3 regions of the Paenibacillus sp. FSL W8-0439 genome follow, and region 2 is predicted to be linked to each of the others. Evidence: riboswitches for the same ligand, from Rfam matches in the RefSeq annotation. Region 2 holds a riboswitch; each other region holds the start of a gene.
The links. A riboswitch is a leader RNA that binds a small molecule or an ion and turns the genes downstream of it on or off. The one in region 2 is predicted to bind glycine.
Positions count from the first base shown of each region.

Region 1: linked by a shared signal. The riboswitch ahead of MKX36_RS19120 (alanine/glycine:cation symporter family protein) and the one ahead of sdaAB (L-serine ammonia-lyase, iron-sulfur-dependent subunit beta) in region 2 are both predicted to bind glycine.
Region 3: linked by a shared signal. The riboswitch ahead of gcvT (glycine cleavage system aminomethyltransferase GcvT) and the one ahead of sdaAB (L-serine ammonia-lyase, iron-sulfur-dependent subunit beta) in region 2 are both predicted to bind glycine.

Region 1 is NZ_JBBPAK010000001.1:4,456,754-4,467,015, reverse strand. It holds gene MKX36_RS19140 (beta-glucoside-specific PTS transporter subunit IIABC) at 1-547, opposite strand, end outside; gene licT (BglG family transcription antiterminator LicT) at 772-1,620, opposite strand; gene MKX36_RS19130 (LacI family DNA-binding transcriptional regulator) at 1,854-2,825, opposite strand; gene MKX36_RS19125 (glycoside hydrolase family 1 protein) at 3,037-4,494, shown strand; glycine riboswitch at 4,663-4,747, shown strand; glycine riboswitch at 4,759-4,853, shown strand; gene MKX36_RS19120 (alanine/glycine:cation symporter family protein) at 5,012-6,430, shown strand; gene MKX36_RS19115 (sensor histidine kinase) at 6,556-7,176, opposite strand; gene MKX36_RS19110 (LytR/AlgR family response regulator transcription factor) at 7,575-8,321, opposite strand; gene MKX36_RS19105 (radical SAM/SPASM domain-containing protein) at 9,097-10,262, shown strand, end outside.
Region 2 is NZ_JBBPAK010000001.1:436,547-446,808, reverse strand. It holds gene MKX36_RS01970 (LysR family transcriptional regulator) at 1-117, opposite strand, end outside; gene opp4A (oligopeptide ABC transporter substrate-binding protein) at 160-1,980, opposite strand; gene MKX36_RS01960 (ABC transporter permease) at 2,024-2,923, opposite strand; gene opp4B (oligopeptide ABC transporter permease) at 2,961-3,929, opposite strand; gene MKX36_RS01950 (ABC transporter ATP-binding protein) at 3,944-4,870, opposite strand; gene MKX36_RS01945 (ABC transporter ATP-binding protein) at 4,848-5,879, opposite strand; gene MKX36_RS01940 (DUF6359 domain-containing protein) at 6,212-7,816, opposite strand; glycine riboswitch at 8,031-8,145, shown strand; gene sdaAB (L-serine ammonia-lyase, iron-sulfur-dependent subunit beta) at 8,357-9,046, shown strand; gene sdaAA (L-serine ammonia-lyase, iron-sulfur-dependent, subunit alpha) at 9,036-9,935, shown strand; gene MKX36_RS01925 (Ig-like domain-containing protein) at 10,015-10,262, opposite strand, start outside.
Region 3 is NZ_JBBPAK010000001.1:4,284,987-4,295,248, reverse strand. It holds gene ptsG (glucose-specific PTS transporter subunit IIBC) at 1-1,881, shown strand, start outside; gene MKX36_RS18365 (HPr family phosphocarrier protein) at 1,992-2,267, shown strand; gene ptsP (phosphoenolpyruvate--protein phosphotransferase) at 2,260-3,972, shown strand; gene gcvPB (aminomethyl-transferring glycine dehydrogenase subunit GcvPB) at 4,101-5,597, opposite strand; gene gcvPA (aminomethyl-transferring glycine dehydrogenase subunit GcvPA) at 5,594-6,949, opposite strand; gene gcvT (glycine cleavage system aminomethyltransferase GcvT) at 7,073-8,173, opposite strand; glycine riboswitch at 8,253-8,349, opposite strand; glycine riboswitch at 8,363-8,436, opposite strand; gene gcvH (glycine cleavage system protein GcvH) at 8,845-9,243, shown strand; gene MKX36_RS18335 (PTS mannitol transporter subunit IICB) at 9,670-10,262, shown strand, end outside.

The sequences.
Region 1 (10,262 bases), 4.0 Mb from region 2:
CAACTGCGACCGATACAAAAGCATTCGTCTTAAATTTACGGGACGATGTAATAGCTAGGAATATAGGCAAGAAATAAAACACGCTGTCCGAAGCGGCGTTCAGAATGAGATACGTACCGCTTGCAGTATCAATCCAATGGAGCGACGCAATTAAGGCCATAATCCCTTTGAGCAAACCAGCTCCGGCAAGAGCACCCAAGAGAGGTGAGAAAATGCTGGAAATGATATCGACCGCTTTGCCAAGAAAATTCGTTTTTTCGGAAGATTCTTCTTTTTTCGCATTTGGATTATCTGCATCCTGCAGATTTGTTTCTGCCATCATATGCTCAAAGACCTGACCTACATTGTTACCAATGACCACTTGGAACTGGCCACTGCTTTCCACCACTGTAATGACACCAGGTGTTGCTTCCAGTGCAGCTTTGTCTGCTTTTGTGCGATCATTTAATTTAAATCTCAAGCGTGTAGCGCAATGGAATACCGAATTGACATTCTCTTCGCCGCCAACGAGAGTCACTATTTTTTTGGATAGCTCTTTATCACTCATGTTCAGAACTCCTTAAGTGTTATTCTTGCTACTGATAGGATTTACCGTTTACATTTGTTGCTGAGATGCGCCGGCGTGCATCTTTTTAAACTTGTAAACAAGAAAAACCTAAACTCGTGGTGAAAACTGCGCACTCCTCCTATAAGGAACGTCGATTTCACCATCAGTTTAGGTTTTGCCTGCCTTACCAGTCACAATCCATGAACGATGAGGATATAAAGTTTTTAGCCTGATATGTTATTACGCTCAGTTACCCGATGAATGTGAATCGTTAGATATACATACTCATCTTTGCTTAAATATTGATCATATGTTTTTTCCAGATACTCATTAATTTTTTGGGCACAAGCAAAAGCCTCGGTATATGTTTGCTTTACCTGGTTGTACAAAAATTCTTCACCACTGTGAATAACCTCTTTGCGAATCACTCGCATTGCAAAATATTGCAAATGGGTCAAAAATCTCGAATAGCTAAAAGAAGACTCATCCAGCACAATCCCGTAATGATACGTAATAATATTCAATATGTGTTGGACAATCTCGGTCATTTTCAGTGTAGCCTTCATCTCGTTACCATCAATCCGTGCATTCACCATATGCAGTGCAATAAATCCCGCTTCGTCTTCGCCCAATTTTACACCGAGCGTATCTTCAATTTTTTGTAGAGCATCCAGCCCAACTGCAAATTCTTTTTTGTAAAAGCGTTTAATTTCATACAGCATCGCGTTTTTGAGTGCCAATCCTTTTTCTTCCCGCTGTATGGCAAAATGAATATGGTCGGTCAATGTTAAATAAATGTTATCACTTAACTCCGTATCCAGCACTTCGGCTGCATGGGTCACGATTTCATTCACGACCTCCAGATGAGACACAGGAATATCGTTTAGCAGCTCAGTTAGTCTGGCCGTGAACTCGTTTTCATTTAACATGAAAATCTTATCTATTTTATGATCATCGACTTGGTCGCCAGCCACCTTTTTGAAGGAAATACCTCTTCCCATGACGATGACCTCTTTGCCTTTATCGTTTTTAGTCAACAGGACGTTGTTATTGAGCACCTTCTCAATAATCATTGAAGTTCCCCCTCCCATCCTTTACCAATAAAAAATGCCCAAGCACAATTCAACACTATTGTTAGCAATAGCACTCAATTGAACTCAGGCATTGCCCGCATCACCGGTCACAATCCTTCGATATAGTGCTATTGTAGCACAAAAAAAAGCGATTTCAACATATTTTATTCTCTTTCGACAAAAAATATTTCATATCAAGGCCCATTTGCCTAATTTGCAAGTCAATTGTGCCCTTAAGTAGTCGTACGCTCAATGAGACTGTATTCTAGCGAATGAAGCTCCATTTGGCGTCCAATCAGCTGAGGGGAAAGCATGAAAAAAGCATTTTGTGCCTGAGCCATAATGGGATTTTGAACCGTTGTAATCCCCATGGTGTGCGCCAGCTCCGTGTTATCAAACCCAACAATCGCCAGATCTTCCGGTACCCTCAGCAATTGTCTGCGCGCTTCGCAGAGAATGCCCACTGCTACATAATCGTTAGCACACAAGATAGCCTCTGGAAATCCCTCCCGATGCTGTAACAAATTGCGCACGACCTGTTCGCCATCACGAATGTTATAAATAGAAGAATAGTTCCAGTGTGGCAGCACCGGCAGATTGTGTTCACTCATGATCTGCTCATAGGCTCGTTGTCTGCTGTGAGTATTGATGCTGCTTGGACGACCAAAAGCATTGGCTATACGTGTATAGCCTTTTTGTATCAAATGTTTTAATGCTAACATGTATCCTTCATATTGATCCATAGCGACGGAGCGAATATCGGTATGCTCCATTCGTTGCCATGCCACGATCGGTCCATATTTGCAATAGGTACTCAAAAAATCAGTGTCATTCACGCAGGAAATGATGACCAGCGCATCGACTCTTTTTCTTTTTAAATCCTCGAAAGCTTGAAGCTCTTTCTTTTTGTCTTCTCCCGAAGTATAAATAATGGTTTGGAATTCATATTGGCCTGCGATTTCCACAAAGCTGTCCAGAAATGCCAGCACAATTTCATTGATAGTTGAAGTGATGATACCAATCTGAAGCGTCTGACCCTTGGATAGAGAGATCGCATTCCGATTAGGAACATAATCTAATTCCTGCATGATTTTTAAAATTTTAGCTCTGGTTTCGTGACTTACATGGGGGGACTGATTTAACACTCTGGATACCGTAGCTTTGGAAAAGCCCGCCAGTTTTGCAATTTGATCAAGATTCGACATGATGCTTCTCCTCACCTGAGAAAAAAATACTTGACATGAAACGCGTTACAACAATTAGGATGCTTTATGAGGGCATTACGTCTATTTTAAAGCATCTGTCGATGCATTTCAAAGGAGAACGGTTACCGTTAGTTATGGATTCGCATTGCAGCACCTGACGGGTTACTGACTAAAGTGAAAACATTAAATTAAGGAAAGAGGTTTTCATACCATGACGAAGACGCTAAAAGGATTCCCGAAAAACTTCCTCTGGGGCGGGGCAACTGCAGCCAACCAATTGGAAGGTGCTTTTGACGTAGATGGAAAAGGTCTATCCAGCGCAGACATGATAGCCTATGTACCTAAATCAGAACGTAAGAACGATCATGCTATAGAAATTTCGTCCGAACGACTGGAGGACATCTTGGCAGGGAAGGTAAACGCCCGTTTTCCAAAGCGTGAAGGTGTGGACTTTTACCACCACTACAAAGAAGATATTGCCTTGTTTGCAGAAATGGGCTTTAAAGTATTCCGGATGTCCATCCACTGGTCGCGGATTTTCCCGAATGGATATGATGCCGAGCCGAATGAAGCAGGATTGCAATTCTACGACAATGTATTCGATGAGCTGCGCAAGTATGGTATTGAGCCTTTGGTAACATTGTCGCATTATGAAACACCGCTAGGTTTGACACAGAAATATAATGGCTGGTTGGGACGCGAAGTCGTGGATCATTACGTAAAATATGCCGAAACGGTATTTACACGCTATAAGGATAAAGTAAAATACTGGCTGACCTTTAACGAAATTAATGTCATGACTATGAGCCCGTTTACAGGCGGCGGTGTGGTTATTGACCGTGTAGAAAACAAGCAACAAGCGATATATCAAGCATTGCACCATCAATTTGTAGCAAGTGCATTGGCGACCAAACGGGGACATGAGATCATTCCGGGCGCTCAGATCGGCTGTATGCTGGCCCGCATTGAAAGCTACCCACATACGTGTAACCCAGAAGATATTCTGAAAGCACAGCATGAAAATCAAATGAACCTGTTCTTTACGGATGTGCATGCTCGTGGGGAATATCCCAACTATATGAACCGCTATTTTGAAGAAAATAATATTGTGATCCAGACAGAATCCGGCGATGCCGAAATTTTGAAAAATAACACGGTCGATTTTATCTCATTTAGTTACTATATGACCTTGACCGTATCGGTAGGGCCAGAAGGCGAAAAGGCAGCAGGGAACCTGATAGGCGGTGTGAAAAATCCGTATCTGCAGTCTTCCGACTGGGGATGGCAGATCGATCCGATCGGCCTGCGTGTTACACTGAATACGTTTTATGATCGCTATCAAAAGCCACTGTTCATCGTGGAAAATGGCCTGGGTGCGTATGATAAGGTAGAAGAAGACGGCTCTGTGCATGACACGTATCGCATTGATTACTTGCGTCAGCATATTGCCCAAATGAAGGAAGCGATTGCTGACGGTGTTGATCTGATTGGTTACACCAGCTGGGGACCTATCGACCTTGTGAGCATGTCTACGTCCGAAATGTCCAAGCGCTACGGATTTATTTACGTTGATCTGGATGATGACGGTAACGGAACGCTTCAACGCTCCAAAAAGGACTCATTTAACTGGTATAAAAATGTGATAGCAACCAACGGTGAAGAATTATAATTCCATATCGTTTTGGCGGGTACAGCAGAGAAAATCCTCAGGATGCAATCTGCTGTACCCGCTTTTTGTATAGACACTCTATTGATTCTTTCAGAGGGCTTCACAAATTTTTCACTTGTAATAAGCTGAAATTTTTCTGTATAATGAATAAAAATTTCATATGTCTGGTTGATGTTTGCGGGAGATGGAATGAAAGTTCCAACCGAAGGGGCAAAACTCTCAGGTGCTTAGGCTGATTTACAGCAACGAGCAGGGACCGTAAACGGACAGAACTCTGGAGAGACCCTTAATTGGGCGCCGAAGGTGCACCGCAGATCACATCTGCTTAAACTCTCAGGCAAAAGGACAGAGACGCGAATAACCTGTGACAGGGATAGCCCTAGGCTTTTTATAAGCTTTTAGAGATGAAATCCTGCACAAGATGGTTGTATTTTTTCGTGCCTTTAACCTCTCCAGGAGTCGAATCAACAGATTTGACTCTTTTTTGTTTTCTACTATGCTGGAGGAGCGGGTTGAAATGAATTTGGTACATGTGTTAGAAACGATTAGCAGTTGGATATGGGGGGCGCCTCTCATCATCCTTGTTATGGGAACGGGGTTATGGCTGACCATACGTCTAAAAATGTTGCAGGTATTCCGCCTGCCCCTGGCGATCAAGCTCATCGGTAAGGCCCCGAATGAAGGTAGCGGGGATGTAAGTAGTTTTGCGGCTTTGAGTACGGCATTGGCGGCTACCGTCGGTACAGGAAGTATTGTCGGTGTAGCGACAGCCATTAAGCTGGGCGGGCCGGGTGCCTTGTTCTGGATGGTCGTTGCAGCCTTCTTTGGGATGGCGACGAAATATGCGGAAGGTGTACTTGCGGTAAAATACCGGGTGAAGGATCGGAATGGACAATTTTCCGGCGGCCCGATGTATTATATTGAAAAAGGCCTGGGACGCCGTTTTAAACCGTTGGCGATGCTGTTTGCTTTTTCAGGGATGCTGGTAGCGTTGTTCGGAATTGGAACATTCCCTCAGGTCAAGGCGATTGTATCTTCGACTGAAAACAGCTTTGGCGTTCCGCAGATTGTAACGGCGCTGACAATTGCTGTCCTTACAGGTCTTGTGACCATTGGTGGACTCAAAAGCATTGCCAAGGTATCGACGAAGGTCGTTCCTTTTAAAACAGGCCTGTATGTATTAATTTGTATCATTGTACTGATTCGATTTGCTGACCAACTTCCTGCCGCAATTGCGCTTGTGCTTCATTCGGCATTTTCAACTACATCGGCAACCGGCGGATTTGCAGGAGCTACGATTATGCTGGCCATGCGCAGTGGGGTAGCCAGAGGTATTTTTGCCAACGAAGCTGGATTGGGGAGCGCACCGATTGCAGCCGCAGCTGCCAAAACCAAATGGCCTGCGGAACAAGGGCTGATTTCCATGACGGGTGTGTTTATTGATACGATGGTTATTTGTGTGATGACCGGGTTGACGTTACTGGTTAGCGGGGTGTGGAGCGGGCCTACCGATGCAGGCTTGATGACTCAGCAAGCATTTTCCAGTGCATTTCCGCTGGGAGCAGAGCTGCTCACCATCATTCTGATTATGTTCGCATTCACCACCATGCTCGGCTGGAACTATTACGGGGAACGCTGTGTTGAATACTTGCTTGGGGTTAAGTGGATCAAGCCTTATCGTTATTTGTTCATTGTACTGGTTGGCGGGGGCGCGTTCATTAAACTGGATGCGATTTGGCTGCTGGCAGATATTTTTAACGCCATGATGGCTTTTCCGAACCTGATTGCACTGCTCGGCTTGTCGGGAATTGTTGTTGCAGAAACCCGGACTTATATGAATTCTTTGTATCCTAATAAGAACAAGGGTATTCTTGCTGGTGCCAATGTAGGGGCGGCTATCCAAGTAGAAGAAAAGGGACAAACGGTAAATTCATAAATACTAAAAGGGAGTATCCTCAGCCATCACAGGCTTGAGGGTACTCCTTTTTTTAGGTTATAAGACTGGTGATTACCGACATTTTATTTATTCTGAATATCTCTTAATCCATAACGTTTACAAACCTAAGAGTTATTACATGGGAGCATAATCGTAATTTGAAAATGCGAATCCGTAATAGTTGTATTTAAATAACCACCATATTTCTTTATCACTTGCTGGATGTTAAGTAATCCATACCCATGTTTTTTTAAAGGGGGATTGTATGTTTTGGTTGAGAATGCTGTATTGAGATAATTACTTTTTGAATTGCGAACATAAATCCATAGGGCAATATTATCGGTGAAAATTTCCAAATGAATTGAATGCTCTTTCTTTCTAGGAAGCTGCATTACAGCTTCAATAGCATTATCGAAAACATTACCTAAGACAATACATAGATCATGACTTCCAATACTAATATTTGCCGGGTTAATATGGATTTGATGGAAGAAAGCTATCCCACTTTTATTAGCGATGCTGAAAGTATGATTTACTAAAGCATCAATAACGAGATGTCCTGTTGTTATATGAAGTTTTGGTGAGTCTATATTTTTTAGAGTTTGGTTGATGTGATTAACACCCTCTTCCGTCCTCTGTTCTTGTAAACAAGCACGGACAAAAATTAACTGTTTTTTGAAATCATGAATACTTCGTTTGATATCACTAAGAGATCGAGTTGTTTCTTTATAACGTTTTTCTTGCATCAGCATTTGCTTTTGAAAAAAGCATGAGAGGTTTGACTTTTCTATCAACTTGTCCGTTAGAAAGACAATAATCACGTTCATTCCAAGAATACTGATGATTGACATTATAAAGAATAAATTATGTTTCATAAAAGAAAATAAACCGTAATGTATGAGCAAGTTAAACGATGTTCCTATTAATATTACAAAATAATACACAATCCCTATCTTGTATTTCCTTCCTTTTTTAAAATAATGAACTACTAGTACTGTAATAAGTATGAAGTGTAAAGAGGCGAAAAGTAAAAAAAGGTTAACTATTGGATTGGAAAAATGACTTTGCTTTGTTGTGCTAAATAAAAATAAAGAGTAATTAGAAAACGAGGTGACATTAATGTAAACGCAATGATTCAAAAAACTCACCCTTCCTGAAAACGAGAAATTATAAAACGAGCATACGCCTCACGAAGTGATTTAGCGTGAGAACGACCTACAGGGAATTCTTGTTCGTTTGACATAATAACAGAAGTAGCTGAAAACTTACGTATATGAACTAAATTCACAATTATTGACCTATGTATAAACACAAACGGATATTTTAATTGTTCATAAACCGCTTTCAACGTTCCGGAAATAAAATAGTTGTGTGAATCCGTTGCAATACAAAGTTCATTATGGATGTAATTGTTTTCACCTTTTGAGATGACTATGATCTCAGAGTGTCTCAATACAAGATGCTCAGTTTTATTTTTCACAGACAGAAAGTGGGATACTGAAGAACGCATATAATGACATAGTTTATTTATTTTTTCTACAAAGAGTTTATAAGTAAGGGGTTTAAGTAAATATTGAAATGCTTGTACTTCAAAACTTTCTAGCATGTATTCTGGATAGTTAGTTAGAAATATGATTTGAACTTCTCGGTCAGGAAAAAGGCGAATAAGTTTTGCAGTTTCAATTCCCGATAATTCCCTCATTTCAATATCTAACAAGATAATATGAAAGGGGTATCGCTCTTGTGAACTGTAAGATTTGATTAGATCTTCCCCAGATAAAAAGAATTGTAGATTAAAATCTAAGGATTCACTTACTGACATACACATGAAAAAGTGTTGTAAAATTTTATGCATTGCGGGATCATCGTCACAAACAGCAACTTGAAACAAATAGACCACCTCAAATATGTTATATAAATCCAGTATATTGTAAAAAAAGTCTATTCGAAGTGATGTTTTACATATGAAAAAAATTACCATCAGGTTATGGAATTTTTGTTAGTAAAAGTTCAAATGCATACTTATACTGTGGAGAGGACGTAGCCCAGGCGAGGGAATGGATACGTTCTTCTTTATTGCTTAGAAACCTTATTTTCAGCCTTTATAAAAGTATTCAGTTAAGGCTCTACTGGTTCAGTTCGCGTCACGATAACGGCAGGAACAAGCAGTTGCACGCTCCTAGTACTTTTAATCTTTGTTGCTGTCTCAAGCAGTCTAATCCTTTACTTTCTTTGGACATATAAACAAAGAATTAACAAGTAACGTACTTTGCCATTAAAGAAATATAGGTAACAAAAATATTAATCTCACATGAAGCTGACATATTTGGTTGTTGAGATGGACTTTTTTGCATTTCAGGATACAAGCTTATTTTTTCTTTTTGCCTTATGCTACATTAAAAGCCGAGAAGAAAAAGCTATCTAGTATAGATATTGTCCAGAGAGAATAAAGTATATGAATAAACTATGAAGGTGTAGGATGGCTTTTAAATTCAGTCCGGTTTCGGATGATGGACATCTATTCTTGGTGGCTAGTGTGCACTGCGAGAATGCAATTACAACTCAGAATGAGCGTACATTTTATTTTTAAAACTTATGTGAATTTTGTCACTAGTTAATCGATTCATAATTACATAGGGACCGCATCCATTCTAAGGAGGGCTAAAATGAAAGCTTCGCAATATAACTTTATTTTTAATGACATTATTGAAAATACCGATAAAACGGTACTTTATAATTCTCGAACAGGTGCATTGGCAGTTCTTGAACCGGAGTACTATAAACAGTTTTGTGAACTTACAAACAATGGATTGGCAATAAATAATGATACTTATCTTAAAAATCTTATCGAATGTGGCTATATCGTAGAAGATAATATGAATGAAAAAGCATATGTAAAGGTAAACCTCTTAAAAAATCGGTTTGAATCTTCTAATTTAATGCTAACAATTGCCCCTACAATGGCCTGCAATTTTAGATGTGTATACTGTTTTGAGAAAGACCAATATCATAACAAAACTATGAGTCAAGAAACAGCTCAAAGTATAGTCAATTTTGTTAAAACAAATGCTAGTAAACTTGACACTCTTAATGTTACATGGTATGGCGGTGAACCCTTGATTGCAATGAAGCAGATAGTTAGGATATCGGAAGATTTTTTGGAAATATGTAAAGAAAACAATATACAATATACGGCCAGTGTCATTACAAACGGCTATCTTTTAAATAAAGAAAAAGTTCAAACGTTAATATCATGTGGAGTAAATGATATTCAAGTCACTGTTGACGGTCCTAAAGAAGTACATGATCTTAGACGCCCTTTAGTAAGTGGAAGAGGGACATTTGATGTCATAATGAATAACCTCAAGCAAATTAAAGGGATGATTAAGATATTTATGAGAATAAATACTGACCAAGACAACTGGTTGAATTTACATGAAATCGTAGGATTCTTAAAGGAAAATTCTTTATTGGAAAATGTAATACCTTATCTAGGATTAGTTACGCCGACGAATGGAAAGTATGAGGGAACTAAGTGCTTGACAGACGAGATGTATTCAAAATTTAATTTAAAATTTATGTCGGAAAATGATATCCCAATTAGTTATATTTATCCTGCACCTAAAGGTAATTATTGTTCTGCGGACAAATATAATAGTTTCGTTATTGATCCTCTTGGTCATTTATATAAATGTTGGAGCGATATTGGAATTATTGAGCAGTGTGTTGGAAATATAAATGAAGATACATCAGTGAAATGGAATACTGAGCTTCTTGGTTGTTATTTATTATATGATCCTACTGAAGATGAAAAATGTTCAGACTGTAAGTA
Region 2 (10,262 bases):
TTCCTCGCATACGGCTATGAAGTATTGAAGCTGACGTATTTCCGTCTTCCTTCTCTCCCTTCGAAAATCCAAGAATGTTTGCATGAACAGGTCAAAAGAAGCGCGAGATCGGATCATTCCGGTTCGCGCTTCTTCGCAGGTTATTGCGCTTTTTTTAGATTATTGACCTACTTCTGCTTTTTCCGAAGTCAACGTAATATTCGCAAACGCGTCTGCATCGTACTCCTTACCACGGGTAATATCGTAATTGGCTACCCGATTATTCACTGCCTCCAGCGAATAACGGAATAACGTCGGTACAATGGGCGCCTCCTCGCTCATATACGCCTGCCACTGGTTGTATATATCTTTACGATAATTGTCGTCAAAGGCTTTCACAGACACCCCTTCCTGCAACAGCTTATCATTCTCTTCACTGGTAAAGCGCGAGTAGTTAAAGCTGGCTCCGCGTCCATACAGCCCACTAGGGTCTACATCTGTACCCGTACTCCATGCGCCGCCAAAAATATCAATGCCAGGGTCATCCTTCTGCACACGGTCATAGAAAGAATTGAACTCAAGCAGACGACCGTCCACCAGCTCGACATGAAGCCCGACATCCTTCCAATTTTGCAAATAAAACTTCGCCAGCGATTCAGCTGTCGCATCCCCGCTCATTGCTGCATAATGGAGCACCAGTTCCTTACCTTTAGGGTCCTCACGGTATCCATCTCCATTGGTATCCACATATCCTGCCTCGTCCAGCAGCTTTTTCGCCTTGTCTGGATCATACGCAATGCCCTTCGCATTCACATCATGGTATCCCTTGAAGGCGGGCGGGATCAGGGATGTCGCAGGAGTCCGAAGCCCATGATAGAGCTGCTTGCCAACCTGCTCATTATTCAGCGCGTAGCCAAGGGCCTGACGCAATGACTTGTTCGCCAGCTTGGCGTTCGGGTCCATGATATTCAGACTCTTGGCCTGATCGAATTTGCCCAGCTTAAAGCCTACATAGCTATAAGACAATTCCTCCTGACCGAGAAACTGTACATTTTTCGGATTACTGGCCTCATTGTAACGGGTGGTCGGATAGCTGGCCCAGTCGATTTCTCCACTTTTCAACGCCTCGGTAATGACATTCGGATTCACCACCTTCAGATGAAGGCCATCCAACTTGGGCGCACCGCGGAAATAATCTTCATTTTTGACGAATTCTACAGATTCACCTGTGACCATAGATTTAATTTTGAATGGCCCATAGCCAATCGGATGTTTACGGACAGGATCAGATCCGGCCATGTCCTTCACAGGAATTTTCTGGAATACCTTTTTCTCCAGTGGTGTGGACCAGAGTCCCGACTTTACCGAAGGATTAGGTTCCTTAAAATGAATGGTAACCTCTTTCTCATTCAGCACCTTGATGCCAGAAATGGTTTTGGCCTTGCCGGCGTGATAATCTTCCATCCCTACAATGTTGGTCATAAAACTATCATAACGCGGACCTTCGTAGTCTTTGTTACCGATCACTTCATAGGAAAAGGCATAATCCTCTGCCGTTACGGGATTACCATCTGTCCAGTTCAGTTTGGGATCAATTTTGACAGTCACCGCCTTATTGTCTGCGGAAAAGGAAATCGTCGCCGCTCCTTTATCGTCAATATTCAGATTGGAATCAATCGAAAACATGGAAGGGTAGAAAAACTGGAAGACTTCAAAATCCGGATTTCCATCATAAAATACAGGATTTAGAATACCTTCAAAAGGGGTGTCGGACACGAGTGCATAATTGATGATGCCGCCCTTAATCGGGGGTTTATCGTTCTTGACCGCCTTTGCCAGCGCAGTCGTATTCACCTGCTTGTTGTCGGACCCTGACCCACCTGTACCGTCAGACGATTTTGCTCCACTCGAAGTGGAAGGCGAGCCGCTGCATGCGACCAAAGAAAGCACCAAAATGGCAGATAGAACAGGCAAAATTCCTTTTTTCCAGCTTTTAATCATTGTAAACCCCTCCTTGTCGTTGTCCTTATCCTTGAACTTCGGTTTAACCCAATCGTTGTCTGGCATCCGTGGCACGTTTGAGCGCCTGACCGATAAAATTAATCGCCAGCATCAGCACTAATATAAGCAGTGAGGCAGGCAACCACATCCACCAGCTGTTCTGCAATACATCCGGGTCATTGGCATAACTCACTAGTGTACCCAAGCTTGGAGTTGATTCTGGCAAGCCAAAGCCGAGATAGGAAAGCCCGGTCTCAATCCCGATATTTCCTGCAAGACTGAGCGTTAGATTAACAATCACAACAGAGCTGAGATTGGGCAGCACACCCAACCAGATGATCTTCCAATTGGGTGTGCCAAGGGTTTTGGAAGCCTGCACGTAGTCCAGCTCCCGCTCCGATAGTACCTTGGCCCGGATCAGGCGCGCTTTTCCAATCCACAAAAAGGCGGTCATAATGAAAATAAAGGACCCTATGCCACTTTTGGGCACAATGCTGACAAATACGATAACCAGCATCAAGAATGGAAGCACCAGAATAAAATCAATGATTCGCATGATGATGTTATCGACCATTCCTCCATAAAACCCAGCCAGTAAGCCCAGCGTCAAGCCAATGGCGGCGGATAACAAAGTAATCGTAAAGCCAATGGTAAAGGAATTGCGGGCCCCAATGACCAGCTGGCCGAATATATCCCTGCCCGCTCGGTCCGTACCCAGCCAGTGCACTGAGCCGGGAGCTTCGCGGATCGCGCCCAAATCGACCGTCGTGACTACATCCTGATTGACAAACAGGACAGAGGCATATATAAAAATCAAGAACAGAGCCACAAATCCAATGGAAATCAAGGCCATTTTGTCACGTACCAGCTCACGACGCAGTACAGACCAACTGGATGGTGATTTACGAATGATTTCCGGCGAGAAGACCTCCTCCACCTGCATAGACACCATAACCCCTCCTTTTCTCTAGACTTGTTCGCTATTCAATTCGAATGCGTGGATCGACCTTGCTCAGGATGACATCAGATAAAAGGGTTCCTAATAGTGCCAAGAAGCCGGAGATCATGACCAGCGCGTTCACGACTGAAAAGTCCCGTTGGGTGATAGACTGAAGAAACAACTGGCCCAATCCCGGATAACCAAAAATAGATTCCAGGAAAATGTTGCCGGCAATCACACCCGTCAGGTCGTAGCCCAAAAAAGCAGCAATGGGTAATAAAGAGTTCTTGAAAATATGACGGGAATAGATCTTTCCTTCGGGTACCCCCTTGGAACGTGCTGTTTTCACAAAATCCTTCAGACGTGTGTCAATGACCTCATTGCGCAAATACTGAATGGTAGCCGTCGTACTGAGCAATGCGCCTGTAACCGCCGGTAGTATGAGATGATACGACTTATTCACGTAATACGACCATGTCCCCGGCTCCATTCCTACATCCACACTGCCGCTGGTTGGAAACCAGCCAAGTCTGAATCCAAACACGTACAGCAGCAGCAACGCGAGTATAAACAGAGGTGTTGCAAAGCTGAGATAGGTATACCCCACCACGGTTTTATCCAGCAGACTATGCTGATACCGACCACTTAGTACTCCCAGCGGAATGGCGATCAGATACGTCAGAACCAGAATCACTACACCCAGAAAGAACGTGTTCCCCAAACGACTGCCAATCAAATCGGTAACGCTAATTTTATGTACATAAGATTTGCCCAGATCCCCATGAGCAAGCTGGACAAGCCAGTTCCCATATTGCACCCACACCGGGTCATTGAGTCCCAGTTTTTGCCGCTGTTCTTCCAGTGCAGCCGGATTCAGATTGGGTGTTGAAGTGATGAGCCCTGTCAGGGCATCCCCTGGCATAGCCTTAGCTAGGAAAAATATAAGCACACTCAGTGCAAAAAGTTGAGGGATCATAACCAGCAGCCGGCGCATTGTAAATTTCCACATATTCTGTACCTCCCTTAAGGTAGCGCGACTTGATGGGATGGACTTACTGATTTTAGTGCAAACGGCTTTCCACTCGCATCTAAATGTTTGGGCAGCTCTGACTTGTAAGAGGATAAAAGCTTCTGCCTTTTTCGAGCATTTTCTAGCCGCTTCGCAGGATCAATACTGGGAATGGTGGCAATAAGCCGCTGGGTATACAAATGCTGTGGACGCTCATAAATGTCCTGCTCGCTTCCCTGTTCCACTAAGCGACCTCGGTACATGATGCCGATTTGGTCACACATATGGCGGATAATACCCAGGTCATGACTAATGAACAAATACGTCAATTTGAACTCTCGCTGCACATCCTTCATAAAATTAAGCACCTGTGCCTGCACAGAAACATCTAGCGCCGATACCGGTTCATCAGCAATAATCAGTTTTGGATTTAATGTCAGCGCACGCGCAATCCCGATCCGTTGCCGCTGGCCTCCGGAAAATTCATGCGGATATTTGTAGGCCGCATCAGCGTTCAAGCCGACCTTTTCCAGCAGCATCTGCACTTTTCGCCGCTCTTCCTCATCACTCAGCCTTTCAAAGTTCCGCAGCGGTTCAGCAATGACATCCAATACGCGCTTGCGCGGGTTAAGCGAAGAATAGGGGTCCTGAAAAATCATCTGAATGTCTCTACGCAGCGGATGGCGGTTATTCCGACTCAAAGCCGCAAGGTCCTTTCCATTAAAAATAATCTGTCCGCTCGTCAGCTTATTCAGGCCGATAATCGTCCTGCCTGTCGTCGTTTTTCCGCAGCCGGATTCTCCCACTAGCCCATATGTTTGGCCTGCCTCTATGCTGATCGACACGCCATCCACTGCTTTTACCTGATCAACAACACGCTGGAAAAAACCACCGCGCACCGGATAATGAACCTTCAAATCATTTAGCTCCAGTAGTGCCATGAGCAGTCTCTCCCTTTGTTTCGTCTTCAAAATGAAAATGCTGATAACATGTACAACGGACCCAGTGACCGGGGGAAATTTCACTTAATTGGGGATGGTCTTCATGCATTCTCTGCTGAATCCAGGGAATACGCGAAGCAAAGCGACAGCTATTGCGAGGAATATCTTGCAATGAGGGAACAATGCCACCAATGACATGCAGCGATTCGCCCTTGGTATGCGATCCCGGCATGGAGGCTAGCAAGGAACGCGTATACGGATGCTGTGGATGCCGGAATAATTCAAAAACATCAGCGCTTTCCACGATTTCTCCGGCATACATGACCACCACACGGTCAGCTACTTCCGCCACAACGCCAAGATCGTGCGTAATCAGAATAATTCCGCTTCCAGTCTCCTGTTGAAGCTGTTTGAGCAAGTCAAGAATTTGCGATTGAATGGTTACATCGAGCGCAGTCGTCGGCTCATCTGCAATAATAAGTGAGGGTCGGCAAGCTATGGCAATCGCGATCATCACACGCTGGCGCATTCCTCCTGAAAGTTCATGTGGATACTGTTCATACACACGTACGGGGTTGGGTATATCCACGCTTTCCAGTAGCTCCAGTACACGTTCCCTTTTTTGCTTCGTAGATAGGGACGTATGATAATCGAGATTTTCCTCGATCTGCTTGCCAATGCTCATTAACGGGTTCAGTGCTGTCAGCGGGTCCTGAAAGATCATGCCAATGCCCGCTCCGCGGATTTTATTCATTTGCCCTGAGGAGAGACGGATCAGATCCGTGCCTTTAAAAAGAACCTTTCCTTCGACACGTGTCCGCTCCATGTCATGCAATTGTGGGATGGAAAGCGCCAGCGCGCTTTTGCCACAACCGGATTCTCCGACTACAGCCAGCACTTCATTGGGGTTGACCGTCAGATCCAGATGATCGACTGCCGGGTGGTATTGATCGTTGATACGAAAAGATACGGATAATCCTTTAATCTCCAACACAGGTTCGATATTCAATGCGCGCGCTTCCTCCATTCTCCATGGTCTTGTCCTGCTTATTCTCACCATGTTTGATGTTAAAACCTTCCACAAACATTACATACCGTTTTTGTCGGAATAATTTGAATACATCCTATCACCAGTATATGGATATATCAATTAAGATTATGCTATCAACATCATTTAAAAAATCAATGATCCAGCCGTAGCGCGACCTTCCTGGCACAAAATGTAATAAAATAACCAACCACAGGTTAATTTTCATCACAAAAAAGCCGTTTGATCCCCTACAGAGGACCAAACGGCTAACTAGCATCCAACCACTCACACTGAATTATTTTTTGCGTTTATTACGAAGCCGCTCCATAGGAGCCCGGCTTGAACGTTCTTGGATCGTACCATTTGTAGCCTGCTGCTGGAGCAGACCAAGGCTCCGGTTGCGGTTCTGTGGAAGCCGCAGGCTCTTCAAACGGCAGCAGCTTCGTCGGTTGATCCAGCGTTAAGCCTGCCACATCGGATAATTTCGTGTAGTCCTGCTTCCACGCAAGCCATTGAACCGTTTGCACTAGGAAGGTGGCATCGTCTACTTCCTTAAAACCATCATATGTCTTTTTCGACTGTCCGTTTTCCTCACGCGCATATTTCGGAGTAGCATCTTCTACAGGGGAAGAATCACCGATAAATGCTGCCTTGCCTTGACCCACCTTGGAGATCGCAGCATAAGGACCTTCCGCACGGCCTCCGCCGTTATAGACTCCTTGGTCTACTGCATTGCCCCATTTTTTTGTACCTGTCGGGATGTAGGCAATTCCTTTGGCTTTGGTAGGATCAATAATAGCCAGCGTAGATCCCGCATGCATGGCAATCGAGCGTACACCCTTGGTAATGCCGAAGGATTGATCTGCGGCTACGATGTCCGTAGCATTTACATCGCCAAGCGCATTGTAACGGAAACGAACACCAAAGTTGGTCGCCAGCCAATCGGAGCTTGTTAATCCTTGCATCGCCGGCGATGCAGCTTCTTCTGCAGTCATGCCTTTGGCCGGATTAGTATAGGCTCCACGACGGTAGCCATTCATAACCTCGGAGGAATCCCAACGGTTTTTGTTACGGTCGGCATTATAATGGTCGGAGATGAAGAAGACACTTCCCCCGTTATTCACATATTGCAGCAGGGCAGCCTGCTCGGATGCCTTAAAGGCCACATTCGCTTCACCGATGATGAACACATCATATTGGCGCAGCTTATCATAGGTTATGGCCTGTTCTCCATAAGTAAAAGGAATAGGGCGGTTCAATTGATCCACAGTAAAGCCTACATTACGTAATCCATTGGCAAAGTCGGAGAAGGCGCCTTCAATGACCCAATCTGCTGCACCAGCCGTCTGTGCGTGCGTATTATCGAACAGCACCTTTTTGCCTTTTCCATCCGGCAGTGTAGTACCGGGTTGACCCGGGTTGCCAGGTTCAGGTTCGCCAGGTTCACCTGGTTCCCCCGGCTCGCTTCCACTCACCAGTTCCACAGCGCTTGGACTTTTTACTCCACCAAAATTATTGTAGGCACCAAGCGTACCTGTCACGCGAATTTTGCTGCCGACCAGTTCAGGATGACCTGTTAACCCAAATTGCCCTCTGTACGCAGATGTCAGCTGCACATCCAATAGATTAGACGTGCTACGTTCATTGGCCTGGTCGGCAATCAGTACGTTAAAATCATTCGCAAACGGAGCAGAAAAATTAGCTGTTTTCGATCCGGTAGCATGTCCGACGATGTAGCCTTCCACCGTCACTGTACCTCCACTGCCTTGGCGCTGAAGTGCTTCGTCTACTGTCAATGCTCCCTCTGCCTTGACCTGACCGAATGGAACGAGGATCCCAATCAACAGCGATACGATCGCTGCTAGATGCAGCACCCCTTTCAAGCGTGAACCTGTGAACCGCAAGCCTTTTACCATACGTCAATATCCCTCCTATAATTCCATAAATGTACTTGTCCTCTATCAGATTAGCTGTCAATCTTCTAATTCCTTCCTGATTTCATCCATAATTATGTAAATTTTAATCTTTTTTATCGGAAACTCGCCTGTTTATGTAAAAATTGAAACCTGCGATTGACACCGAGCACGGCATACATTACGCTAAGAAAGATATGTAGAACGGTATACGCGAATGAAGATGACGGGAGAGTCTGTCCAGGGGCTTACACGCTGGCGGCACCGAAGGAGCAAGACGTCAGCACCCGGCTGGCGGATAATCTCTCAGGTCCATGTATCGTCATCTGACGCAACTCTGGAGAGAGCGCAAGCCACCCAAGGGGTAAGGCGGTAAGGACACCGCACGAAACTCTCAGGTAACGAGGACAGAGATAAGGGAAACTTCCTTATCCTGTCCTTTTTTGCGCTCACATTGTACGTTAGCATTAGGAACCGTCATAGCTGCGCACAAACGCGGAAATACCATATACTATGGTACTAGAACATACAGGGGGCCACACCATGCGTTTCAAAGATGTATTTTCCATTATCGGTCCGGCCATGACCGGACCTTCCAGTTCACACACTGCAGGCGCGGTGCGGCTTGCACGCGTTGCCCGTCACTGGCTCGGGATGCAGCCGGACCGTGCCCGCATGACACTGTACGGCTCCTTCGCCGACACCTACAAAGGACACGGTACAGACCTAGCACTCATCGCAGGCCTGCTCAATTACGATACAGACGACCACCGAATTCCAGATGCCGAGCAATGGGCGGAGCAGGCTGGAATGGCCGTGGAGTTTGCCGTCAGCGGACTACCCGCGCCCCATCCAAATACCGTCCGTTTTGAACTGTGGAAGGGTGAGGATCAGCGCACACTGCTGGGCTCCTCCATCGGCGGCGGCAGCATCCATGTCCAGCAGCTCAACGAATTCCGAGTCAACCTGACCGGGGAGCTGGCTACGTTGGTGCTTCTTCACTCGGATAAGCCCGGCACATTAGGTGCGGTGACTTCAGCACTCGGCGCTGCCGACATTAACATTGCCTATATGCATGTGGATCGCAAAGGCCGAGATGGTGAAGCACTTACCGCCATCGAAACGGACAGTCCTCCTACGGCTGAACTGATCGCAAAACTACGATCCTTACCACATATGTACGAAATTAAAATGATTAATTTGAAAAAAGGAGCTGAATCTGATGCGATTTAGCCATCTGCATGAAATCAGCGCCATATGCGCGGAGGAATCCACCACGATTGGCCGCCTGATGATTCAAGAGCAGGTACAAGAGACGAATACAACGGAAGAAGAAATCTTCCGCCAAATGTCTGATTATTATGAAGTCATGAAGGAGGCCGTTCATCGTGGTCAGACGCAAGACACCGTATCCCGCAGTGGATTAACGGGCGGTGACGGCAAGCGTCTGGCCGAGTATCTGCGGGCAGGGGAAACCTGCTCCGGCGACGCCTCCGCACTCGCCATGGCTTATGCGCTATCCGTGTCGGAGGTTAATGCGTCCATGGGGCGTATTGTGGCTACGCCCACTGCTGGCTCTTGTGGAGTCATCCCCGGTGTGTTCATTAGTGCACAGGAGCGGTTCGGCTGGGATGATGAGCATATGGTGCACGGCTTGTTCGCAGCCGGAGCCATTGGCTACGTCATCGCCAACAATTCCTTCATTTCCGGCGCGGAGGGAGGCTGTCAGGCTGAGATTGGCTCAGCCATCGGGATGGCCGCTGGCGCGATGGTGGAGCTACGCGGCGGCACACCTGAGCAGGCCGTTCACGCCGTAGGCCTAGCGCTCAAGAACACGCTCGGTCTGATTTGCGACCCCGTCGCCGGACTCGTCGAGATTCCGTGCATCGTGCGCAACGGGCTGGGAGCCGTGACCGCACTTGCCGCAGCGGATATGGCTTTGGCGGGTGTGCGCAGCGCCATTCCGTCTGACGAAGTCATTGACGTAATGCTTGAAGTCGGCAGCGCAATGCCATCAAAGCACCGCGAGACCGCCAAAGGCGGCTTGGCCCAGACACCCACTGGCAAGCGTTTGACCGAATCACTGACACGCAACACATCAACCAAGAAGAATAAATCGTAGCTTCTAAGCTTCAAAAAATAAAAGAGCAAGCATATCGTCTCTAGACGTATGCTTGCTCTTTTATTTTCATTTTAACAGATTACTGAACGGTTACCTGTACCTTCGTCATTTTACCTGCATATTTCACTGTAATTACAGCTTTGCCCTTGCCCTGTGCCTTAATGTTGCCGTCTTTGACGGTCGCAACAATAATTCTGGACGAGGACCAGACAGCAGGTTTGGAAACATCCTTCTCCGACTCATCCTTATACGTGGCTGTAGCCGTAACCTTGGCCAGCTGTCCTGCCTTCAAAGTCAAGGCGACTTCGTCCGTTTGCAGGTATTTAA
Region 3 (10,262 bases), 3.8 Mb from region 2:
GTAGCGACAATCATGATGAACGCCGGACAAATTGTTTTTGATAATCTGGCGCTGTTGTTTGCAGTCGGCGTAGCCGTCGGTCTGGCGGGCGGCGAAGGTGTAGCAGGTTTGGCTGCGATCATCGGTTACCTCGTAATGAACATTACGCTGGGTACAGCTGTAGGTGTTACACCTGGTCTGATTGCTCAAAAAGTACCGGGTTATGCGAATGTGTTGGGTATTCCTACACTTCAAACCGGGGTGTTCGGCGGGATTATCATCGGTATACTGGCCGCTGCTATGTACAATCGATTTTTCAAAATCGAGCTTCCTTCGTACCTGGGCTTTTTTGCGGGTAAGCGCTTCGTTCCAATTGCAACGGCAGTATCTTCACTGATTGTCGGACTGGCATTGGTGCTGATCTGGCCCCCAGTTCAACAAGGGCTTAACGCAGTATCTCACTTTATGGTGTATTCCAACCCGACTTTGTCGGCGTTCCTGTTCGGGGTTATCGAACGTGCGCTCATTCCGTTTGGTTTGCATCACATCTGGTACTCACCGTTCTGGTTTGAGTTTGGTGAATATGTGAACAAAGCAGGTCAAACCATTCACGGTGACCAGCAGATCTTCTTCAATCAGCTTCGCGACGGCGTGGCACTGACAGCAAGTACGTTCCAAGTAGGTAAGTTCCCATTCATGATGTTCGGATTACCGGCAGCAGCACTTGCGATGTATCATGAAGCAAGACCGGAACACAAAAAATATGTAGCAGGTATCATGGGTTCAGCTGCCTTGACTTCGTTCCTGACAGGTATTACGGAGCCACTGGAATTTTCTTTCCTGTTCGTAGCTCCATTGCTGTTTGCAGTACACTGTGTATTTGCAGGTTTGTCATTTATGACTATGCAAATTTTGAATGTTAAAATCGGTATGACGTTCTCAGGTGGATTTATTGACTTCCTGATATTCGGGATTATTCCAACCCGTACGCCATGGTGGTATGTAATTATCGTCGGTCTGATTTTGGCGGTTATTTACTACTTCGGATTCCGATTCATCATACGGAAATTCAACTTGAAGACACCAGGACGTGAAGAAGCTACAGATAATGTGGAGGGTGCAGCAAGCGGTAGCAGTGACGAGCTTCCACATAACATTTTGGCTGCTTTCGGTGGTTCATCGAATATCAAGCATCTGGATGCATGTATTACACGTCTTCGGATCGAGGTTAATGAGAAATCAAACGTGGATAAAGCTCGTCTGAAACAACTTGGCGCTTCAGGTGTCCTTGAAGTTGGTAACAATGTACAGGCGATCTTTGGTACCCGTTCCGATACGATTAAAACCCAAATGGCTGATATCATGGCAGGACGTACACCTGCACCTGCTCCTTCAGAACCAGCTCCACAAGAGGAAAAGGAAGCCGGAGAACAAAAGCAAACAATCGTTGTGGAAGATATCGTGATGCCAGTAAACGGTGAATTGGTGGACATCTCGACCGTTCCCGATCCGGTCTTTGCAGAACGCATGACAGGTGATGGCTTTGCAGTTGTGCCAAATGATGGAACCATTGTTTCTCCTGTTTATGGTAAAGTATTCAATGTATTCCCAAGCAAGCATGCGGTTGGTATTCAATCCGATGGTGGTAAAGAAGTGCTTGTTCATATCGGGGTGAATACAGTGAAGCTTAAAGGTCAAGGATTTGACGTTTTGGTGAACGAAGGCGATCTTGTGTCAGCCGGCCAGCCTATTATGAAAGTAGACGTGGAATACGTGAAGGCAAACGCTAAATCCATCATCTCACCTGTCATTTTTACCAACCTTCCAGAAGGATCTTCGGTAACTTTAAACAAAACTGGAGTATTGAAGGCTGGCGAAGATGGTATAATTACGATAAAATAAACTCTATGTGTTTCGGATTAGTTGATTAGGCGGCTTAGGCCGTCTGATCAATTATCCGGTATGCTGCGTGTAAACAAATATTATTTTTAGGAAAGTGGGAGGAACAAATTATGCAAACAACTTTTAGAATTACGGATGAAGACGGTATTCATGCACGTCCTGCAACTGCGCTGGTAAATACAGCTAACAAATTCAGCGGTGCTGAATCTTTCGCCGAAGCTAACGGTAAAAAAGTAACTTTGAAATCCATTCTGGGTGTATTGTCTCTTGGTCTGGAACAAGGGGATACTATTAACATTATCTGCGAAGGCGCTGAAGCTGCTGAAGCATTGAAAGCTCTTGAAAATGTAATCGTTAACGAAGGGCTGGGCGAAATTCATGCTTAAAATTTCCGGGATTGCCGCTTCGGCAGGCATAGCCATTGCCCGGGCGTTTATCTTGGAGCATCCGAATTACGCTGTAGAGAGACGCGCGGTTGGTGATGTTGAAGCTGAAATCGCAAGATTGGATGCGGCTTTGGCACAATCTCAAACCGAATTGGAATCGATTAAGGAGAAAACGCTTCGTGAGCTGGGTGAGAAAAAAGCAGAAATTTTTGCATCTCACCTGCTCATCCTGAATGATCCTGAATTGATCGATCCGGTTAAAGCTAAAATCAGAGACGAGCAGCTTAATGCTGACTATGCTTTGAATGAAGTAGCTACACAGTTTATTTCCATGTTTGAGAACATGAAAAGTGCATATTTGCAAGAACGCGCATCGGACATGCGTGATGTAACCAAACGGGTGCTTAATCACCTGCTTGGTGTTCATTTTGTCAGCCCTGCAGAAATTGCCGAAGAAACGATTGTACTTGCAGAAGATTTGACACCTTCCGACACAGCTCAGCTGAACCGTGAATTTGTTAAGGGTTTTGCAACGAATATCGGCGGACGCACTTCGCACTCGGCTATTATGGCTCGTTCATTAGAAATTCCTGCTGTTGTAGGAACAAAAAATATATTGTCTCAAGCTAAAAGCGGCGATTTGATTATCGTCGATGGTCTGGATGGTCACGTGTTCGTGAATCCTACCGAAGAAATCGTTGCAGAATACCGCGCTAAACAAGTGGCATATGACAAGCAACGCGAAGAGTGGCGTAAGCTGCGCGGCGAAGCTACGGTTTCCGTCGATGGTGTCCATGTCGAACTGGCAGCCAATATTGGTACGCCTAACGATGTAGCTGGTGTTCTAGACAACGGTGGTGAAGGCGTTGGCTTGTATCGTACGGAGTTCTTGTACATGGGACGCGACAAGCTCCCATCCGAAGAAGTACAATATACAGCTTACAAAACGGTTCTGGAAAGAATGGAAGGCAAACCGGTTGTAGTCCGTACTTTGGACATCGGTGGAGATAAAGAACTTCCTTATCTGGATCTGCCGAAAGAAATGAATCCATTCCTCGGATTCCGTGCTATTCGTCTGTGTCTGGATCGCCAGGATATTTTCCGCACTCAATTGCGTGCTTTGTTGCGTGCAAGCGTGCACGGTAACCTGCGCATTATGTTCCCAATGATTGCTACGCTGAACGAATTCCGTGAAGCTAAAGCTGTTTTGTTGGAGGAAAAAGAAAAGTTGGTAGCCGAGGGTGTATCCGTATCTGAAGAAATTCAGCTGGGCATCATGGTAGAAATTCCTTCCACAGCGGTATTGGCTGACCAATTCGCAAAAGAAGTGGATTTCTTCAGTATCGGTACTAACGATCTGATTCAATACACAATGGCAGCGGATCGTATGAACGAGCGGGTTTCTTACCTGTATCAACCATATAATCCATCCATTTTGCGTCTGGTGAAAATGGTTATTGATGCCGCTCACCGTGAAGGACGTTGGGTTGGTATGTGTGGTGAAATGGCAGGAGACACAACAGCAATTCCGTTGCTGCTGGGTCTGGGACTGGATGAGTTCAGCATGAGCGCAACTTCCATTCTGCCAGCACGTAGTCAAATCTCCAAGTTGTCCCGTGCGGACATGGAGAAATTGGCTGCAAAAGCTCTGGATATGCAAACAGCCGAGCAGGTTGTTGAATTGGTTCAAAGCATCGAAGCATAAGGAAGGGTATCACATTTTCAAAGGTTATATCTTTTTCCAACAAAAATTGCTGTATACATACAGCAGCCGGTATCTCAACAGATACCGGCTTTTTTGTATGCTTTGGATGGTTGTGTTTAAATTTAACCTTAACTACATGCGCAATTCAGCACAGGCTTACGGGCTGCAGTGGTTTCATCCAGGCGTGTGACTGGAGTGGTATAGGGTGCATTGAGCACCAGCTCAGGGTTCTCCTCGGCTTCGCGCGCAATATGAATCATAGTGTCGACAAAAGCATCCAGCGTCTCTTTGCTTTCTGTTTCCGTCGGCTCGATCATGATGCATTCCTCTACATTTAGCGGAAAATAAATGGTAGGCGGATGGTAACCGAAATCAAGCAATCGTTTGGCTACATCCAGCGTGCGTACTCCAAATTTCTTCAAACCTCGCCCTGACATGACAAATTCGTGTTTGCAATGCCCTGGATAAGGCAGGTCAAAATGCGGGGCTAGCCGATGCATCATGTAGTTGGCATTAAGTACAGCACATTCGGACACTCGCTTCAAGCCATCAGGACCGTAGCTGCGAATATAGGCATAGGCACGGACGAGAATGCCGAAGTTACCGTAAAAGGCTTTGACCCGTCCAATAGAATCTCCCTGCTCCCGATCCCAGCGGTACACACCCTGCGGATCACGTACGACAATCGGCTTGGGCAAATAGGGAATCAGCCGCTGCTTCACGCCCACGGGTCCAGCGCCGGGGCCGCCTCCACCGTGCGGGGTACTCATCGTTTTGTGCAAATTGAGATGCACCACATCGAAGCCCATGTCCCCGGGGCGGGTAATCCCCATGATGGCGTTGGAGTTTGCCCCGTCATAGTAGAGCAGACCACCTGCGTCATGCACAATCGCGGCAATGTCAGTAATTTGCTTCTCGAACAAGCCCAGCGTGTTCGGATTGGTCAGCATGAGCGCAGCGGTGTCGTTGCCTACCGCTTGGCGGAGCGCGTCCAGATCCACCAGCCCCTCAGGGGTGGAGGGAAGGGTGATTGTTTCGAAGCCCGCGACGGTTGCACTGGCGGGGTTCGTACCGTGCGAGGAATCCGGCACGAGCACCTTGGTACGTCGCTCACCACGTGCCTCGTGGTACGAGCGAATCATCATCAGCCCGGTCCATTCGCCATGGGCGCCAGCAGCGGGCTGGAGCGTGACGGCATCCATGCCGGTCAACGCAGCCAGATCGTTTTGGAGCGTATGCAGCAGCTCCATAGCCCCCTGGATGCTATTCTCCGGCTGATATGGATGAATTTTAGCAAAGCCTGCGTAACGGGCGACATCCTCATTCACTTTTGGATTGTATTTCATCGTACACGAGCCAAGCGGATAAAACCCGTTGTCGACGCCGAAGTTGCGCTGGGACAGGGCGGTATAATGGCGAATAACATCTACTTCGTATACCTCGGGTAATGCCGCAGGTTCGCTGCGCAGCGCATAATCCGGCAAAAGCTCTGCCACCGGGCGACGAGGAACGTCGCACTCGGGAAGGGAATAAGCGATGCGACCCGGACGGCTCAATTCAAAAATGAGCGCTTGATCGTGTTCCTTCAACAGCTCTTGTTTCTGGTCCGGTCCGGTGTGTGTCATAGCAATCCCTCCAAGGTGTGTACAAATTGGTCGATCTCTTCTTTGGTTCTTTGCTCCGTCACGGCAATCAGCATGTGACCCGCAAGTTCCGGATAGTCCCGGCCCAAATCATAGCCTGCGATAAATCCAGCAGCTAGCAGATTGTCCTGAAGTTTGCTCACATCCGTACCTTCAGGCAGCCTAAGGGCAAACTCGTTAAAGGTCGGTGCGTGAAATGAGGCAGTTACGCCTTTCAAGCTCAGCAATTGTTCTAACGCATAGCGGCTTTTATGCAAATTCAGCTCGGCTACTTCCTGGATGCCCTGTCTCCCCATGACGGACAAGTACACAGATGCAGATAATGCAAGCAACGCTTGATTGGAGCAAATGTTAGACGTGGCCTTTTCGCGGCGGATATGCTGTTCCCGCGCTTGCAAGGTCAGCACGAAGCCGCGTTTGCCGTTACGGTCTGTGGTTTGGCCTACGATACGCCCAGGGATACGGCGGATATGCGCCTGGGAGACGGCAAAGTAACCGCAGGTCGGACCGCCGAGGGAGGACGAGATCCCAAGTGGCTGCGCGTCCCCTACAACAATATCCGCGCCCTGCTTACCGGGCGCCTCCAGCAAGCCAAGTGCCAATGGGTTGGCACTGACGACCATTAGCCCCTTGTGTGCATGGATCAGGTCAGCCATCGGCTTCAGATTTTCCACGGCTCCAAAAAAGTTGGGGCTTTGGATCAAGACAGCCGCCGTCTGTTCCGATACGGCCGCGGCAAGCGCATCGACATCCGTTACGCCGTCCGAACAGCCGATCTCCACGATGTCCAAGTCCAATCCGCGCGCATAGGCTGCCAATACCTGGCGTGCCTCTGGATGGACAGACCTTGATACAATAAGCTGTTTACGGCGCGTGGCTGCGGCGGCCAGTGAGCCCGCTTCCGCCAGAGCTGTCGCTCCATCGTACATACTGGCATTCGCTACTGCCATGCCTGTCAATTCGCAAATATATGACTGGAATTCAAAAATGGCTTGCAGCTCGCCCTGGCTTACTTCTGGCTGATAGGGGGTGTAGGCTGTGTAAAATTCGGAACGTGAGGTGATGTGCTGAATGACGGACGGAATATGATGATCATAAATACCTGCACCAAGAAAGCTGGCATGTGTATCTGTATTGGCATTGTGCCCGGCCAGCTCGGCCATGTGGCGAGTTAGGGCTCTTTCGTCGAGCCGAGAGGAAAGAGGGAGTTCCCCTTGGTATCGAATTGCCTCTGGAATGTCACTGAATAGATCATCAATGGATGATACGCCCACCACACGCAGCATTTCGGTTTGATCTTGTTCGGTCATGGGGAGATAGCGATGCTGCTTCATAAGTTCTGGCTCCTTTCGAAAAGCAAAATTTAGATAGTAAATTAGCTAATACATAATCGTAGTTGGAAAATCCAGAATTTCGTATCTGACATGATCGCTTTTTTAGAGTGAAGAGGATTAAGATCAGCGTGACCGTTTATAAAAGGGGGCTGGGACCACTTCCGCACGCAGGCGTTTACCTCGAATTTCGACCTCTAACGGTGTAGATAGGGTGCTAAAACGACTGTCCACCAAGGCTAGCCCCAAATTACGCTTCAAGGTGGGCGATTGAGTCCCCGTTGTGACCTCACCAATGTGTTGGCCTTCCGCGAAGACTGGATAATGAGCGCGCGGGATACCGCGGTCAATCATTTCCAGCCCGATCAACTTGCGAGGAATTCCTTGTTCTTTCTGGTGTTGCAGTGCTTCTCTGCCGATAAAATCTCCTTTATTCAGCTTGACGAAGAAACCTAAACCAGCCTCAAGCGGTGAAATGGTGGCAGATAACTCCTGTCCGTACAGCGGCAGCCGTGCCTCAAACCGCAGTGTATCGCGAGCACCAAGCCCAGCGGGAATTAGCCCATACGATTCACCGCAACGAAGCAAACCATTCCACACGGCGGGTGCTTCCTCAGCAGGTATATAAAATTCAAAACCGTCTTCCCCGGTATATCCGGTTCGGGAGACGAGTGCTTTTGCTCCGAACAATTGCACGTTCTCATGGAATCGGAAAGATGCCAGATTCGTAATATCTGCATCTGTCACGGCTGCGGCAATATGTGCTGCTTCCGGTCCTTGTAATGCCAGCAATGCGATCGCATCAGACACATTCTCCAGATGAACCGATGCAGGTACGTGGCGCATGAGCCAATCCCAATCTTTGTCGATGTTGGAGGCATTCACAACGAGCATGTAGCGCTCTGGTCCTTTGCAGTATACAAGCAAGTCATCCACTACGCCTCCATCGGGGTAACACAGGAGTGAATATTGTGCCTGGCCCGGTTCCAACTGGCTGACATCATTCGTGGTTACCCATTGCAAAAAAGCCTCGGCTTCTTTGCCCTCAACCAAAAACTCGCCCATGTGCGAGACATCGAATAAACCCGCGCATTGCCGGACGGCCTCATGCTCTTTTTGGATGCCGCTAAACTGAACGGGAAGCTCCCACCCGCCAAAGTCAATACAACGAACCCCGGGCTGCGTCCCGTAGGACGAAAATAATGGTGTTCTTCGCAAATTAGACATTTTTTCACTCCTATCCAATGTAATCGGCTAAACAAAAAAGACAGGCTGAAAGAAACGTATAGACGGCAGTCCATACTCTTCTTTCAGCTCTGTCCTTGATACCAGAAAGTTACCCCGGTGTGAACCAGGTTTCCCCTTGGGTGATCCGCTCTAATCGCGAATGCTCTCCAGAGATGCGTCCGGCAGAGGTCCTTTTGCCTGAGAGATTCACCTGCAATGCAAGTTTACTCCTTCGGCGCTACCTTTTGGATCAACGGTAGGTTACCCGGTTTTGCAGGTAACAACTTGATCCGAGTTCGCGTGCACAACTGTCTCAGAAACGACAACAGCTATGCGAATCTTTTGGGTAGTCTCTCCCTCCGCGTTCATCCGCGTTTGCAGTTGTCGGGGTATTTCCAAAAGCATTTGCTATAACCCATTAATACGCAAATTCATTCAAAATGTCAATAAAAATGTCATATAAAACAATCCAAAAAACATTTAATGTATAAATAAGGATATGTAAGCGTTTGTTACAAGTTATCATTTTTTAATATTCTATGCTATATGAGATAACATGAAGTATTTTTGTTAGTATTATTGACATGAGTGTTCATGTTGTCATAATCTTAACCTGTCTAATACAGGTGATTAAAAGCATTTTATTCATGTGGAAGTGAGGCGAAAGCAGGATGAGTGAAGTGAAGCGGGAACTTTGGTATACAGACGAACATGAGTGGGTTCAGCGTACAGCAGACGGGACGTTGCGGATCGGCATTACAGACTTTGCACAGCATCAACTGGGTGATATTGTTTTTGTGGAATTACCTGGGGCGGGAGCAACGATTGAACAGGGGGCAGAGATTGGTACAATTGAATCGGTGAAGACCGTATCCGACCTTTTTGCTCCGGTGGCGGGAACCGTATTGAAAGTAAATGAAGCTCTGGAAAGCACACCTGAGCTGGTGAATGAATCTCCCTATGAAAAGGGTTGGATGATTGAAGTAGAGATGGGCAATGATGTCGAGGAAGCTCTGAGCAAGCTGCTGTCTGCGGATCAGTACGAGCAGTTGATTTCGGATGAACAATAATGAGCAATATAAGATGGAATATTAGCGCTTTATTCTAAATTTTTATATGGATATTGAATTGAATAAAAGCATCGTTAGTCCGCTCGTTTTGTGTATATAATAGTCGCTATGATCTGACATGGCGGCTATTTTTTTGTTGTCTTTTAGAAGACGTAATTACGTCGATTTATTAGATTTAGAGGTGAGCTCCTCTACATAAGGTGCAGATTTACAGCACTGTTTTTTCGACTAATTTCTATTGTTATCGGTCATATTAAGAAGAATTATGCAGGTATAATACGTTGTCCGTTATTTTAAATTTAAATGTTGTCATCAACGTTCATGACGAAAGTACGTTTTCATTTCGTTGATGAAGATAGCGCTGTCATTTAGTATGAATTTTAAGAAAAGGTAGTGATGCTATTTACTCACAAGGAGGATATGAATATGAGCACAGTGGACACAAAGTCCAGTTCAAACGGTGGCGCTCGTGTCGCCGTACAGCGTTTTGGCCGTTTTCTCAGCGGTATGGTAATGCCCAATATGGGAGCCTTTATCGCATGGGGATTAATCACGGCCCTTTTTATTCCGACCGGGTGGTTTCCGAACGAGGGTTTTGCACAACTGGTTGATCCGATGAAAAATTATTTGCTGCCGCTATTGATTGGTTATACAGGAGGCACAATGATTCACGGACAGCGTGGAGGTGTGATCGGTGCCATTATGACGATGGGTGTCATTGTGGGGGCCGATATCCCGATGTTCCTGGGCGCAATGGTAGCTGGCCCGCTGGCTGCATGGATCTTGAAGAAGTTCGATAAGGCCATTGAAGGCAAAGTCAAATCAGGTTTTGAAATGCTGGTCAATAATTTCTCGGCCGGGATTATCGGTGCCATTCTAGCACTGCTCGCTCATGTGGGGATTGGCCCGGTCGTTCAAACCATCAGCCAAGTATTGTCGGCAGGGGTACAGTTTCTCGTAAATGCAGGGCTCTTGCCGCTTGTCAACCTCATTATTGAGCCCGGAAAAGTATTATTTCT